Regions from separate parts of the Methylocaldum sp. GT1TLB genome, predicted to be linked through region 1. Evidence: riboswitches for the same ligand, from Rfam matches in the RefSeq annotation. Region 1 holds a riboswitch; the other holds the start of a gene.
What was found. A riboswitch is a leader RNA that binds a small molecule or an ion and turns the genes downstream of it on or off. The one in region 1 is predicted to bind cyclic di-GMP.
Positions count from the first base shown of each region.

Region 2: it holds a riboswitch for cyclic di-GMP, as region 1 does, so the genes downstream of both, ACR2R1_RS18615 (VPLPA-CTERM sorting domain-containing protein) here and pepA (flocculation-associated PEP-CTERM protein PepA) in region 1, are expected to answer to the same signal.

Region 1 covers NZ_CP194898.1:1,556,952-1,564,651, forward strand. The annotation lists gene ACR2R1_RS06775 (hypothetical protein) at 1-317, shown strand, start outside; gene ACR2R1_RS06780 (IS110 family transposase) at 619-1,575, shown strand; cyclic di-GMP riboswitch class I at 2,362-2,442, shown strand; gene pepA (flocculation-associated PEP-CTERM protein PepA) at 2,541-3,407, shown strand; gene ACR2R1_RS06790 (glycerophosphodiester phosphodiesterase family protein) at 4,045-5,292, opposite strand; gene ACR2R1_RS06795 (3-hydroxyacyl-ACP dehydratase FabZ family protein) at 5,679-6,281, opposite strand; gene ACR2R1_RS06800 (Acg family FMN-binding oxidoreductase) at 6,309-7,466, opposite strand; gene ACR2R1_RS06805 (4'-phosphopantetheinyl transferase family protein) at 7,507-7,700, opposite strand, start outside.
Region 2 covers NZ_CP194898.1:4,205,371-4,213,070, forward strand. The annotation lists gene ACR2R1_RS18605 (bifunctional diguanylate cyclase/phosphodiesterase) at 1,582-3,489, opposite strand; gene ACR2R1_RS18610 (transglutaminase-like cysteine peptidase) at 3,486-4,094, opposite strand; cyclic di-GMP riboswitch class I at 5,225-5,302, shown strand; gene ACR2R1_RS18615 (VPLPA-CTERM sorting domain-containing protein) at 5,463-6,233, shown strand; gene ACR2R1_RS18620 (hypothetical protein) at 6,265-7,700, shown strand, end outside.

The sequences.
Region 1 (7,700 bases):
CGGGATCGGCCTTCCCCGGCATTGCCAACACTCCGGCCAACCAAACGCTGACGCTGGCGACGCTCAATTTCCAGGCGTTGTACGCCGGAAATATTGATCTGGGCGTGTTGGGCAATCCGTCCGAACCCAATCAAGGATTGTTCTTCAGCCTCTCGGGGCCGCTCGCCGCCAATGCCGGTCTGTCCTTGAGCATTCAGTCCAGCGCGGTTCCCGTACCGGCCGCCTTTTGGCTGTTCGCCAGCGGGATCTCGGGGCTGGTGGTGCGGAGTGCATGCCGAAAAAGTTGTACGATCGGCGCACTCAGTCTACGAAGATAGCCGTTGGGCCAACGGGTTTGTCGGCAAAGGATTGCCGACCTTATATCTCGATTCTGGATTCCACAAGAGGCAGAATCTCCGACTGATCATCGGACCCAGACGCTGGGCAAGACGTTGCCGACCTTGGGCCTGAAGCCCGCGCCGTAGATCGTCCCCCAGCGTCCCTTCCTCGCCATAGAGTTCGAACGGTATCGTAGGGCTGCCTTGGGCAACACCCTGGATGGATAAGGCTGAACCCGGCAGGAGCGGTTTCGATCGGTCAGCACTTTGCCCCATCGTCAACGCAGACCAAGGAGACCCTATGACGTTCAGCCCCATCGGTATCGACATCGCCAAAGCCAAGTTCGACGCCGCCGCGCTACGCAACGGCAAGTACAAAACCAAGGTCTTCCAGAACACGCCCGAAGGGTTTAAGGCGTTCCTGGCCTGGCTGCAAGCCTTCCCAACGCCCCACGTATGCCTGGAGGCCACCGGCCGCTATGGTGAGGGCTTGGCCCTGTTCCTGGTCGACCACGGCCTCGCCGTCAGCGTGGTCAACCCCGCCCAAATCCACGCCTTCGGCCAAGCCGAACTGAGCCGCACCAAGACCGATAAAAGCGATGCCAAGCGCATCGCCCGCTTCTGTCTCAGCCAACGGCCGCTGCTCTGGCAGCCGCCTCCGCCGGCCGTGCGCCCATTACAAGCCTTAGTGCGTCGGCTCGAGAGCCTCCTCGAGATGCGGCAGATGGAAAAAAACCGCCTGGACGGGGCCGACCCCACCGTACGCCCCTCCATCGAAGCCGTGCTCGCCACCCTCGACGCCGAGATCGCCGCTACCCAACAACGCATCCGCGAGCACATCGACCACGATCCGGACCTCCGCCAACGGCGTGACCTGCTCGACACCATCCCCGGTTTCGGCGACGCCACCATCCCGGTGCTGCTGGCCGCCCTGGGCGACGTTCACCGCTTCGAAAACGCGCGCAGCGTCGCCGCCTTTGCGGGCCTCTCGCCCAAAGAGCACCAGTCCGGGAAGTGGAAAGGCCACACCCGCCTGTCCAAGACCGGCGATGCCTTGCTCCGCAAGGCCCTTTACATGCCGGCCATCGTCGCCCGGCGCCATAACCCACTGATCCGGGCCTTCTGCGAGCGCCTTAAAGCCCAAGGCAAGAACGGCAAACTCATCGTCGGCGCCGCCATGCGCAAGCTCCTCGTCCTGGCCTACGGCGTCCTTAAGTCCGGCCGACCGTTCGATCCCAATCATGGGCTTGCATCGTGATTTCTAAGACGGTATCTACGAATGCTTGAATCCATTCACCCGAGCCGAAGGCGCCAACGACTTCCGCCAAGCCTGTTTTGCCGTACGAGCGAGATGAAAACGCTCTAAGTCTACGAAGATAGGCTTTGATCCCAGCCGTTGCCAAAGCTAACCCGTCCCAATTCGCTCGGCTCTTCGTCTGGACGTGGGCCGGTACGGCTGGCGGAAACGTGATCAGGCTTCGAACCAAGACCTTCCCGGCGGTTTTTCTCTTCGCCAAGCCCAAACGCGGCTTGGGCTTGGCTTACGAGCACCTCGAAGTTTTTCGAGGTGCCTGACCAACGGATGCAGGCGGCCGGGGACCAAGCGGGACCTGATCCGCCGATTCGACCTGGCGTATCGGCAGAGTGCCTTCGGTCTATCGCCATCCGCTGCCGCCGCGCCGCTTCCAGCACGAATGGTTTCCCCTCGCTGGCTCATCTCATCACCTGCGCACGAAGCTCGGCCTTGAACGGCTGTCTCGGTAATTTCGCCATCTCGTTCCACCACCAATCACCGGATTTACGCGATTGATGGTGTCCACTTTTTTGAGCCTGGCTCACTGGCTCATGGAGAGGGAGACTGGACAGAATCCACCTAATCGGTCTCCGACGAGTCATTTGTCATAAATTGATTACATAGATTTAACCAATCATTAACTGACGTGTAACAGTCTCGGCTTAATTTGACCGGGTATTTCGAAAAAATGAGCAAGGAGGCTTAGGTCGGTTACCGGTCACGTCAAGCTGTAGGACCAGCTGAACGTGTTTGCCGAAGAGCCACACCCGCCGTGAGGCGGGGCCGGAAAGCCACGGGTCTCGCGTTTGTCGAGATCGCCGGGCCGCCTCCCGAGTGATGGGGAGGACCGTGGCACCGCTCACCACCTGTGGGCAGAATCACGGACATCACTGTGAGTTCAACGTCAACACAGTGAAAAGGTAATTCGGATGAAACCAAGTAAGATCATTTCGGCGCTCGCTTTGACGGGCGTCGGATTCTCAAGTACTGCCGGTGCGGCAACCTTGCCGAACTGGGTGGGTACCGCGGACTACACCGTCGTGGGCGGTTCGGCCGGCGAAGCGGTCGGTCCCTTCGATACTTACGACTTCGCGGCGGGCGACGGCGGTCTGGCATTGCTCGTACCGGACACGATCGCCAATCCCTCCCAAATTACGGTGGGAGACATCTATTCAGGCGTGTACCAGTCTTACGTCACCAACCATCAGTTGGGCACCTCCACGGTGAGCAACCCCAAACTGAACGTCTCTTACGAGTTGACCACCCAGTCGGCTTTCCAAACACAAGTCACGAACGCGCAGAATCTGGGCAACGGGCTGTGGACCATCAACTTCCAGGTGTTGAGTGGCTCGCTGGACCTGTTTTTCGACAACGCCGTCAATCGCGACGTAACCGGTGACACGGGCATCACGGACGGCACCAATATTCTTAAGGGATCGGTGACGGGCGGAACCGGGGTCGTCACGGTAAGCACCCAGTTTCCTTCCGGTCTTGGCGTAACCTCGAGCGAATTTACCTTCGTCGGAAACACCAGTTTCTATGATTCGGCGGTATACGATCCCGATACCATCGGCGGCGGCCAGTCGTTGTTCTCCCTGTTCGTCAGAAACCCCACCGCACCTCCCGCCATCTCTTCGGTCGGCGGCATACCGGTTACATCGACGAGCATTCTCTACCAGGCGGATGGATCGCTCACGCTGACGGCGGTACCGGTTCCAGCGGCCTTCTGGCTGCTCGCTAGTGCCTTGGCCGGCATGAGCGTCATCTCTCGCCGTTCCAGCAAATTGGCTGCGTGAGCCTCGCATGGCAAGCCCATTTGGTGAATGGGCGAGGATTCGGTGCAAATCTGCTTCGCTGACTGCGGAAGCAGACGGCGCGGCCGAACGTCACAACCGGGCCGGCGCTTATCCCGGTCCGGTTCCTCGAGCCGACCGCCAGCCGGAACGGCCGAGGCCAGTGCTGCAATTATCATCCTCATGACGCAGCGTCGCTAAAAGTCCGCGACAACTCTTGAGGAACTTCACCCTCGGGCTCGAACACCGCGCGCGAGCCAGTTCGGCGCCGGCGAGCCCCCTCCGGCGCAGGGCTTCCAACAAGAGCTAGCCGACACCCGTTGTTTGTCCTCGGTGGCGGCAAAGTGGGTTTGTGCTGCTTGGCGCCAGGGAGCCGCGAGATCATCGGCGGCGTCGAAGTCCGGGATGAGCCGATCCGGCGGCGCGCCACGTGCGCGAACAGTTCACGTTGTCCGGTACCATGGATCACGGCGGAATCTCCTCAAAAATTCAATGTCAGCAGTTGAATTTTAAGGGCTTTTCGATTCCGCCCACCCTCCTTTCATGAACTATGCAGGCTTGGGACCTCACGCAACAAAACCCCGCCGGAGGCTTCGATTTCTCGCTCCCGCTCGCTCGGTGATCGGGTTTACAGCGCCCCTTACAATCCCTTGCAGTTGGCGTAATAGGTCACCGTCGCGGCCCAGTCGGCGAAGACGCCACGAATACCCACATCCTTCGCCAGCACGTCGAGCACTTTCATTACGTCGCCCTCGCGTTTGATGGCGGAATCGATGGTCTGAAAATAGAACCCATTATTACCGTCGGCGAGAATTCCGGAGCGCTCCAGTGTCCAGGTGATGATATCCAGGTCCGCGGCCTTGGCGTTCCTGGCGTATTCCGAGGGCACGATGTTGCCGCCGGCGTCCAGGTCCAACAAAGCAAACGTCGGCGGCGCCACGATATTGATGCCCATGGTCTTATAGCTTGCCAAGGTGGCAGCATCGGGCAGATCGGCGACCGTTTCGGCATCGTCAAGATACACGGCCTGCTTGCCGAAGGCGGGTTCGTAGCGGACCCAATAGAGCACGTCGTCGATGTTGAAAGACTGAGGGAAGACCTTTTTCGGGGAAACGCGCGCTTCCTTATACTCGTCGATCATTTTCTGGGCGAAATCCTCCTGGGAAAAGCCGTCGAAAGGCATGGCCACGCTAGGGCTCTTCAGTTCGGGAGTCATCTTCACGCCCAGTTTCTTGAAAAGCTCGATGCTTTCCTTGTGCGTAAGCAGGGTGCCGCTGGTCGGTCCGGCATAGAGGTCCGTGCGGAAATTCGCCGTACCGCCGAGATATTCCTCCACGGTTCTAGCGCGGGGGTTTGACGCATCCATCTTGCCGCGAAGGGTTTTGAACTCGGCCAGGGTGATGTCGCTGGTGCGGCATTCCGCCGTGGCGCGCGTGAGGAGATTGCCGCTGGCATCGAAGGTGGCCGGCGAGAACGGCTTCGTGCACTTGGCGGCCAGCTCGGGGATGGCAAGGATATTCGTAGTCGTGTGAAGATCGTTCTGCGCATGACGACACACCAATTCCTTATCCTTGGTGAAGGTCACGTCGCATTCCAGAATGCCGGCGCCCATGCGGGCCGCGGCTTCGTAGGATTCCTTGGTGTGTTCGGGAAATTGCAGAGCGGCGCCGCGGTGACCGATCGAGAAATCGGTCTTTTTGAAGGGACCTTTCGCACATCTCCGAAGCTCGTTTTTGAGTTCGCCGTCTTCCATATCGTTAACCAGGAAAAACGGCCGAGGCCCCAACTGCACGCTTTGGCTATTATCGGACGCCGACGCGGTGGCGAAGAGACCGGGAAATACTGCCGTCATTGCCGCACAGGCAATCATGATCAATCGTGGACGCATCTATCACTCCTGTTGTTCTGGTTTAGTGAAGGTGGGTTGAGCCCATTCGGCCCAGTACAGACCGTACACGCCATTTGTGCCATCAATGTGACTGAACGGTTTAGGTCTCGTGACAGTTGAGCGGGTTTTCGGAGTTTCCGAGAGCGCTACAGCGGCCCTGATCATGCCGACGCCTTCCGGCGCTGGCGTGCGGATACGCGGCTCCCGAGGAGCGTTCGTTAGGTGAAGTTTGGCGGGTTGCCCAAGCGGGTTTAGTCAAGGTGGGCCGGATTGCGCTCTCTCCGTTCAGCCCATACGAGCCGCGGCAGTCGACGCGGAATCCGGACGGAAGCCATCATCCGATCCGGAGTTTCTGAACGGCAGCCGCTATTCGATGCCTCAAGCGCTTATTTCTTTTTCACTTTGGACAGCATGCCGACGATTCGGCTCTCGAAGACGATACGATCCTCGATCAATCCCTGCACGTCGTAATAGAAGATATTGCGGGCTTGATCGACGTTTTCGCACAGTATGAGCAATTGGTCGCCGGGGGCGGCGGAGCTTCGGAAGCGTGCGTTCTCGATGCGCAGAAACAGCCCGACCGCCGGTTCCGCCAACCGCCGATTCGACAAGTACAAGGCCAGTTGCGCGCCGGCTTCGAGCATGAGCGCGCCGGGCATAATGGGATGCCCGGGGAAGTGGCCGGCCACCCAAAACTCGTCTTCCCTGACTTTTTTGACCGCAAGGCCGCGACGGAAGGCGTCGTCGACCCAGGCGATGTAGTCCAGCAACAGCATTTCGCCGCGGTGGGGAATTACTTGGCTGATCATGTCACGTCCCACTTTGGGCAAGGCGACGTCAATCTCCGCGGTAGGAAATAACGTGTGCTGCGTCCGCATCGGCTCATGGGTTGCCGAGTCCAATCCCGCGTCGAGCAGTTCCCGGATACGGCTGATGAAATGACGGGTATGGATCGGAGAGTTCCGGAGAGAAAGAATCTTATCTAGCATGACACCGCCTGCTTTTGAGACTATTGATCAACGAAGTACCGATTGAAGTGACCGGCGCACGGAACGCTCCAAAGGCCTAGCCAGGCCGACGCGCAACAGCATTAGCGGCACCGCCCCTGAAGGAAGACCGAGGGATTTCGCCAAACCGGGCGACCCTACGGGCGATTCGGTGGGGTACGCCAAAGGATGAACTGCAAGTCCCTGCGCAGCGGCCGCCAGGTAAATCCGCTCTATCAGCCGTCCGCCCTGCAACCAGGCGTCCGGCGTATCCCGCTCGCTCCAGACCACGCTCCAAAGCGGCGTGGCTTCGGCGAGCCGCTTCACTACATCGATCTCGCCTTGGCGGAACTCGGACGACACCAAATCCTCGGGGGTGGACAGGAACTCCACCCACTCCTTCACGAACCACGGGGCATCGCTGGTGAAGATGGAAATCCCGTCGCGGCTCGCTTCCCATTCCCGTCTGGAACGGCGGAACCACGACATTGAATCTCGGTACGCCGCATCGTTCGCCACGAACTCGGCCACGGCATCGGCGGCGATCCGAACGATGGCTTCCCGTTCGTGAGCGGCACCGTACCAAGCGAGGTGGGTGCCGGGAAGTTCGCCATACTCATTGAGGCTTTCCGTGAACTCGTTCCGGGAAATCGGCAATGGCTCGAACTCGGCTCGGGTGGTTTGGCGGCGGAATATGGCCGGAAACCAGGGATGGGTATTTGAGTCAGAGCGCCGCGCCAGTTCGAGCGACGCGCAGCGGCCCCCGTTTTGCAGAAACGCATCGGCCTCAGCATCGGACACGGTCGCCGCATAACCGAGTTGAGCCGCCGCGACGACCATGTTCTCCGTGGCACAGCCCAAGCCCATCAACATGAGCCGGCGGCGGGGATCGGCCTGGCCGAGATGGCGCGCCAGATCGGCGTAGAGAACAATCCGATTGCCCAGCAGGTTGAAGGCCCAGGGTTGAGTGTTGTGAGCATTCGCGGCCAACGTGCCGCACAACGCCACGTATTCCAAATCGGTCAGATCTCCCTTTGCCGTTTGCTCCCATGCGACGTACGGCGAGGCACTTGCAACCGCAGGGGCTGCCCTGAACAATGCGGGAAACGCGGCTGCTCCGACCGCGAGAGCGCCGGTCTGGCGGAGAAATCGCCGACGGCTCTGCAATATCGGATCGGGGCGGATCATGCTTCGTTTCCTTTTCATCGGCCTTACCGAACTCTTTCTTTCATGAATTGTAGTCTGGCGCCGGCCACCACACCCCGGTGAATATGTGAGTGTCGTTCCAACCCAAACGGCCGACCAGTCGCACTTCGTTCAGCGCGGAGCCAAAAGTCGGATCGACCACGAAAACGCCGCTCGAGAAGTCCATACGCACCGCCAGATCGTTAAAACGGGCCAAGGAACCGGCGGCCGTATACA
Region 2 (7,700 bases), 2.5 Mb from region 1:
ACCCGAATTCCAAACATTCCCTCGTATCTCTCGTCCTACAAAAGCGGCGACCCTATACGTCTGCGAAAGGCGCGTAGAGGTATGACGGGCGACGATGCCCGGATTTCCACACTCCAATTCCACCTATCCCTGCCTGGTTTATCGATTCGGCGAGATAACCAAGATAAGGCTGTTTCCGAACGACCTTTGATACCCCCCAAAATGCTCTGACAAGCCTCGATATACCGTTCCTATCCCAAACGGCCTCTCCGCTGGCGCCCAAGCTTCGGCTTGGGCGCCCCGCCCGAGAAGCTCCCGCTTCTCAACGTCGGTTCCCAAACGGGAGTTTGGGAACCAGCACACACCCAGTGCAGGTCGCTTCAGTCGTACACCCTCAACCGACAGCACGGTTTCTATGCCTTTGGGTTCCAGGGCGTCGCTCGATGATTTCCGGCGCTTTCATGCCGAGAAGGTCAACGACAAAAAAATCTTTCAGTTTTTGTTTATTAAATCGAAGTTCTGTGAAGATTTTGTTAAGGGTCTGTGACATTTTGAGAAATTTCGATGGCGGCCTATTGGTGGTTCGGAATGTGGTCGCTCTTGGCCCCGGCGGACGGCTCCGGGACCGATGGCGAACCAGAACATGCGAGAGGGCGTATACGGTGTTTTCGTAACGGGCGGCGTGAGCTGCTTGCTGAATAGCAGTCCGACGTCGATCCGCGTTTAGGTGAAAAGTCTCCCGTCGGATTCGGATTTCTAAGGATTCAGCTGCAAACTCTGAGCCAAGGACTCGTGTTTCGCTGAATCAATGGGATAGGATGAAAATCTACGGTGGGCGTAAAATTCGCTGACGCCAGGAAAATACCCCAGGCGCACCGTTTCAGGTATTTTTCCAAATCGCTTTCAATCAGGAATTGTTTTGTAGGGCGGGTTAGGCCGCGAGGCCGTAACCCGCCGAACGGCCTCGGATCGGTGGGTTACGCTTCGCTAACCCACCCTACGATAATGTTCGCTTGAATGTTGAATGTTGAATGGATTTACAAGGCGTCTGAAGCGATCCGTTCGTCGCCGGGAAGAGACATCCCCTCCGGCAGGCGAATTTTCCGGTTTGGTGTAGCGTCTCCAGTAAGTCGGGAAGGGATTCCCGACCTACTGACTTAGTCCGGCCGCCATTTTGGAGTGCGGAGCGGCTTTCCCAATTCACACCGCTAAGCCACGGTGGAGAATGTTCTAAGTACATTCCGCAAATATTTGCGGGATCTCGACAGATTGGCTTGACTGGCGGGGTTGTCCTGCAGGTTGCCTATGCCGCAAGACTTCCCTGAATGTACTTAGGGCGTTTTCATCTCGCTCGTACGGCAAAACAGGCTTGGCGGACGTCGTTGGCGCCTTCGGCTAGGGTAGATCGATTCAATCTTTCGTAGGTCGGCAATCCTTTGCCGACGAACCCGTTGGCCCAACGGCGGCGTCGGGAAGGGGGGCTTCGGCGCTCCCGAAGACGCCGTTTGCGATTGGAAGGGTCGCGACTAAAGCGACCGTTTGCGATTGGGAAGGGATTCCCGACCTACTCGCCAGTGCCCGTACAGTAGGTATGAAAACGTTCTAGCTCGCCTTCTCGAACACACGGCCTTGCACCGCGTCGAACCCGAGGCCAAAAAGCAGATCGGCCTCGTCCTCCCGTTCCACGCCGGTGGCGGCAACGCGGATACCCAACTCTCGTGCGTATTGGCATAGCGCCTTGAGCAGGGCCTGATTGCCGGCGTCATCGAATATCCGGCGGCAGAGAGCCCCTTCCACCTTTACCCAATCCGGCATCAATTCGTTTAACCAGGCCAGTGCGCCGGGATAGGGCATGAAGCGATCCAGCACGAACCGAAAACCGTCTCTCCTGAGCTCGCTAACGGACTCGGCCGCTTGCGGGGCTAAAATCAGCCGATTCAAGGGGACTTCTATGGCCAGATTTGATCGAGCGGGCACTTTATGTCTAAAAGATTGAGCGAATCCCGGCTGCATGATGGTGGCCACCGACAAATTGACGGACCACGCCGCTTCGGGTTTTTCCGCCATCGCTTCCTGAAGGCGCGCGACGACAAGTTTGTCCAGCATCGGAGCCAGATCGGTTTCCTCGGCAATGTGCGCCAAGGCGCCTGCGGAAAGCCGTAATCCGTTTTCCGTCACGATGCGCGCGAACACCTCGTAATGCTCGGGTGCCGAAGCGTTCCGGCACATGAGCGGCTGCCGCTCCAGTTCCACTTGACCGTTGCCCAAAGCCTGCCGCAGCAATGCGAGCCGGCCGCTCCCGCCCGGCGTCGGATCTGCCTCCGCAATCCGAAAGCTCCCGCTGGACCCCATCTGCGCGTCGCGCAGCGCAGCGTCCGCCCGGGCGAGCAGTGCCGTGCTGCTATCGCCGGAAGAGAGGGCCGCCCCGATATGGACGGTGCAGGACGAAGCGATTCCGGTCTCGAGCAAAGCCATGACCGTCGATTGGGCGAGGTGATGGGTCAGATCGTTCAGGCAATCGGCATCGGCGTGCTCCAACAGCACGGCAAACTGCGCGCCGTCGATTCGCGCCGCCGAGCCGTGCGTCTTTTCGGCGACAGCTTCCACAACATCGGCGAGAAATTTGACGACAAGATCTCCCGTATCGCGTCCGAATCGGCGATTGCATTCCGCCAGTCCGGTGAGCTGAAGGATGGCAATGGCGTGCTGCGTTCCGGATATTGCCAGGGCCGCGTCCAGCGATGCGAGAAAATACGCGCGATTGAAAAGACCGGTTTGCCGGTCGTGGTGGAGATCCCGCTGTAGTTTCTCGATGGTTTCCATCTTCGCGTTCAGCATGCGCCGCACCGCTTCCGACATACGGTTGAACGCCGAGCCGATATGATGCAGTTCGCGAATACGGGGCAGCTCCGCCAAAGGCTCGAACTTGCCTTCGCCGATGCGAAGCGCCAGATTTTCCAGCCGGTCCAGCGGACGTAATGCCTTTTGCAGCAGCCATACCGACAGCAGCGCGGAGATCAGCCAGAAACCCAGAGTCCAGCCCAGGATGGACCAGGTCATCTGCCAAAGTTGGCTATATCCGAAACCGGGATGGCTGGCCACGTCGACCACGGCTGAAAGTTTCCAGCCGGCCATCGATTCGGCCCGACCCGCGGGAGCGTCGAACGGCACGCGGCTGATGAACCACTCGGGAGCGCCGTCCACTTTCAAGGGGAGTTCCCGCTCCACGACGGATTCGCCGTTGGGGCGGATCACGGCGATACGCCGGTAGTAGCCGCTATCGTAGAGAGCGTCCACCGCATTGGCCACCGCCGCGGTGTCGTTGCTCGCCAGCGCGGGCGATAGTTCCAGCGCCAGAGTGGTTGCCGTTTCTTGCGCATGAGCGTGCAACTGGCGTTGCAGAAAGCCGTGGGTATTCACCAGGCCGGTGGCGAAAAGAGCCAGCCCCAGCAGCAGAAACAGCAGACCGAGCAGCAGGACCAGCAGGGTTTTCAGGCTCATCGTCGTCATCGAATCGCTCCCGTCTTTTCGTGGTGCATGCGCGCCAACAGATCGTTCCAGTGGCGTATGTCGGACGCTTCACCCAGTTTGCCATGCTGCCCGCGCTGCTTGGCCGACCACAACCCCTCCGCATTGAAGCTCATGGTCGGCGCTAGATCGGTCCGCGCGGCGGCCGGCCGGATATCGCCGATCAGATTGTCCAAAATCAGCGGTTCGGATGCCGGGGCGGGATAGTAGGCCAGGACCATGTGCGGCTCCATGCGGCTCAGCTGTGGCCGCCAGACCCGGACATAAGTGACCCGCAATCGGTCGGGAGCCACTCCTGCCGCTCGAAGGGTGAAATATTTGGCCAGGGCGAAATCCTCGCAGTCGCCGCCGTTGGCGGCCAGGAGTTCCACCGGAGTCGCCCAGTAGTCGCGGCGCGCCCATTGGTCAGGGTCGGAGATATTGGGCAGGCGGTTGAAGAAATCGTTGACTCGCGCCAGCTTCTCTTGTTCGCCGGCACTGCCCAGATGCAGAACCAGGTCGCGCCACGCCGACAGACGTTCGACGGCCGCCAGGCCATAGCGCTGGCCGACCAGTTCCAAGGTTCGTGCATTGGGGAGCAGGTCCATTTCGACGCCCGCCACGGCAAGGACCGCAAAAGCGGCGCTCCATATCAATAAGCGTTTCAAGAGCTAAGGGGGGTGATTTGAAGGAAGCGTATCTTGCCCCATCTCGGCGAAATTTCGCCACCTCATAACCCGGTGCTTCAGCGTTTTTCACTGAAGTGTAGCGGCGTGGCTTGGGAAGCCGCCCCGTACCTCTAAGTGCCTATCTCAGTAGGCCGTTCGCCCAGAGCCGAGTCGAAGGGTTTTTGAAACCTACTGGGATAGGCTCTAAATGTAGGCCGAAACGAGCGGCCGTAGCTCGGCAATCCTTTGCCGACGAAGGCGTCCGGATGCAGGCCCGGCTAAGCGTCAGCGCTTGATGGCAAACGGTCGCTGCTATACAGGTCAGCGGACCGCCATTCCGGTATGGATTTTCGCTGGCTCCCAAGCTTCCGCCTGGGAGCTATACCCGAGCAGCTCGAGCTTCTCGAAACATCATTCGAATCGAGAAGCGGGAGCTTCTCAACGTCGGTTCCCAAACGGGAGTTCGGGAACCAGCCTAACGACGGAGGCATGCCGGATCAATCGGTTGCAGGCCGGCTGGCACCGAACCGCGGAGTAGGTCGGGAATCCCTTCCAATCGCAAACGGTGTCTCCGGGAGCGCCGGAGCCACCCTTCCAATCGCAAACGGGCCTTTAATCGGCCCCTTCCAATCGCAAACGGTCGCGTTAATCGCGACCCTTCCCGACGGGATTTGTCGGCAAAGGATTGCCGACCTACCACCTGATACACCGGGCAAGGCGCTCGGAAGAAGTCAGGTCCGGCGGTGCCCTTCCTCGATTCCCCCGCCTTCATGTTGCGAATCCGTAAAGTCGTTCAGCGAAAAAGCTACAGCCGGGGCAGCTTGCAATCATCTGCGACTTAAAGTTTTGAAAAAAAAACACAGCACGCAAATGTAATCCAAAACAAAGACTTAGTTGATGCGCGGGAGCCGTGCGTTGAGTTTTTTCAAAAAATTTCATCGGTGTCACACAAACTTAACTTGGTTGTAAAAAAGCGACATTAAAGTCTGTCTCGCCTTCAAAGGGACGGAAGAAAACCGCAGTGCGGTTCAGTTGCGGCCGGGGAGCAGGAGCCCGGTCCAGGAGGGTTGCTAGGACAAAGCCACACTCGTCGCGAGGCGGGGCCGGAAAGCCACGGGTCTTGATTGCAAGATAGCCGGGTTGCCACACCAACGTTGATGGCAGCCCGGCTTTTTTGTTTTCGGTGCCTGAAAAACGGCACAAAAAAGCCGGTCGCCGAAAAGCGACCGGCGAAAACGGCCCTGCAGATAAACCTTGAGAAGACGTCTGCAAGGTATTTTCAACCGCAATTTTAAACAAGGCATGGAAATGAACAAACTGAAAGCGATTACCGCCGGCGTGCTATTGGCTTTGGGCGCCACCGGCGCAGAAGCGTCGATTAGCGATGGGCAGTATCCGAACGTGGGCGAATTGTTCGTGTCGATTTTCGATCCCAGCGCGAACGGCGGCCTGGGTCGCACCTACTTCCGCGATCTCGACGTTTCACTCACTGACGTGCTGAACGCCGGTTCGAACTGGGCGTTCAGCGTCAATCTGGGTGCTGACGCCAATTATGCCGGCTTTGCCGGCAAGGCAGACCTGCAGTACAACATCGCCGCCGTGTACACCCTCGACGAGGGCGGTGCCAATATCGATCAATGGGGTATTCTGGCTACCGGGTCTTCGTTCAACGGCGGTTTCGGTAATGTTTTATCCACGATTACCAACATTCAGGGCTATATCAGCAAACTGAACACCGCGCTGGGCGACAACGTGTCGGGCGTCGTGGATAACGGGCTGCCGCAGTCCTGGGACGACGGCAACTGGGGTCCGCTGATGGGCGCCGCTCCCAGCGTGTTCGCCTCCACCGCCGGCGGCGTCGACCTGGCAACCCTTTTCTTCCACGTGACCAATAACACCGGCGACGACAGCGACGGCATCGTCAATCAGATTGCCGGGCGCTGGCTGCTGTCGAGCAACGGCACCCTGGAATTCGGCCCGGCCGGCTCCTCTCCGGTACCGGTTCCCGCGGCGATCTATCTGCTTGGCTCCGCTCTGGCCGGCTTGACCCTGGTCAGCCGCCGCGGCCAGAAAGCGTAATCTCCCAAATATCCTTAACGGAGAAAATTCGATGAAAGTCAATCGTTTGTCTGTCGCCATGGCGGCAACGGCGCTGCTCGGCGCCGGCGAAGCCTTCGCTCTCGCTCCCGGCGCGGCCGTGGATATCGAAATCTGGGCATCCGGCGCCACCGCACAGGACAAGGGCGTGGAAGCGCTCTTTTCCGAACTCTGCGTGGCCGGATCTCTGGATATCTACCGCGACAACGCCAACGCGTCCAAGCCGGGAGCGCAGCACTCGGCTTATTTCTGCCGGCTCGACTCCACCAAGGTGACCGGCCTCGGCACCGTAAATCCGAACGTGTTGTTCCACAAGCGTTCTCAGGGCGGCTCGGCGCAGGGCGTAACGCCGCTGATTCTCGATCAGGCGATCACGCACATGGAGATCAACAACGGCAACTGCACCAAGACCGCGCCCGACAGCTTCTACCGCTGCCGAGTCAGCAGCGCGGGCGACACCATTCTGCACGAGTCGGATCTCGGCGTAAGCGACGTCAACCCGGATCTGTTCCGCGGGGTCAACGCGCCCAGGGAGGACGGCGTGAAGCAGCCGGATGTCACGACCGCCCAGGTTTCGAGCTTGCTGGACGTGACCCCGGCCGCGGGCCTGGTGTTCGGCATTCCGGTAACGCTGTCTCTTTATACCGCCCTGCAGGACGCGCAGATGGACCAGGGCCGGATCCCCGCCGGTTGCGCGCTGGGGGATGACAGCAATCCCGATTGCATGCCCAGCCTCAGCTCCGAGCAAGTGGCTTCGCTGCTGGCCGGCAAGGTGCAGAACTGGAACCGGTTCAAGGTTCAGATCGGCGCGGCGTCCGTCAACTTTTTCGACAATTATTCCGGCGGCATGAATCTGACCGACAACAAGGTGGCCATCTGCCGCCGCGTCGACGGTTCTGGCACGCAGGCGCAAGCCAACGCGGTGTTCCTGAACAATCCGTGCATGAGCGGCGCGGTCAATCCGGTGGGCGGTACCAATAACTTGAGCGGACCGATCGTGCCCTCGACCAACCTCGCCCTGAACGGCGTCGGCCAGTCGGGCTCCGGGGACGTGGACAACTGCCTGGCCGATTTCAACGACGGCACCAACACCGGCGGATCTGGTAACACGTCCAAGCGCTGGGCGATCGGCATCCAGAGCCTGGAGAAGAACTCCGGCAGGGATAAGAACGGCAATCCCATTGCCCGCAAGAACTACCGCTTCGTGAAGATCGACGGCGCCGCGCCGACGCTGGCCGAGGTCGCTGCCGGCCGCTACCCGGACTGGGTGGAGCAGACCTTCCAGTGGCGCAAGGCTTCGGTGGGCGGCCCGACGGGAGACGTGCTGACGATCCTGCAGAAGATCGCTCAGGACGCCAGCAAGCCGTCGATCGTGAAAGACCTGAACGTGGAGTTCAACCATCCGTTCGGCCAGTCGGGCTTCCTGGCTCTCAGCACCAACGGCACCAA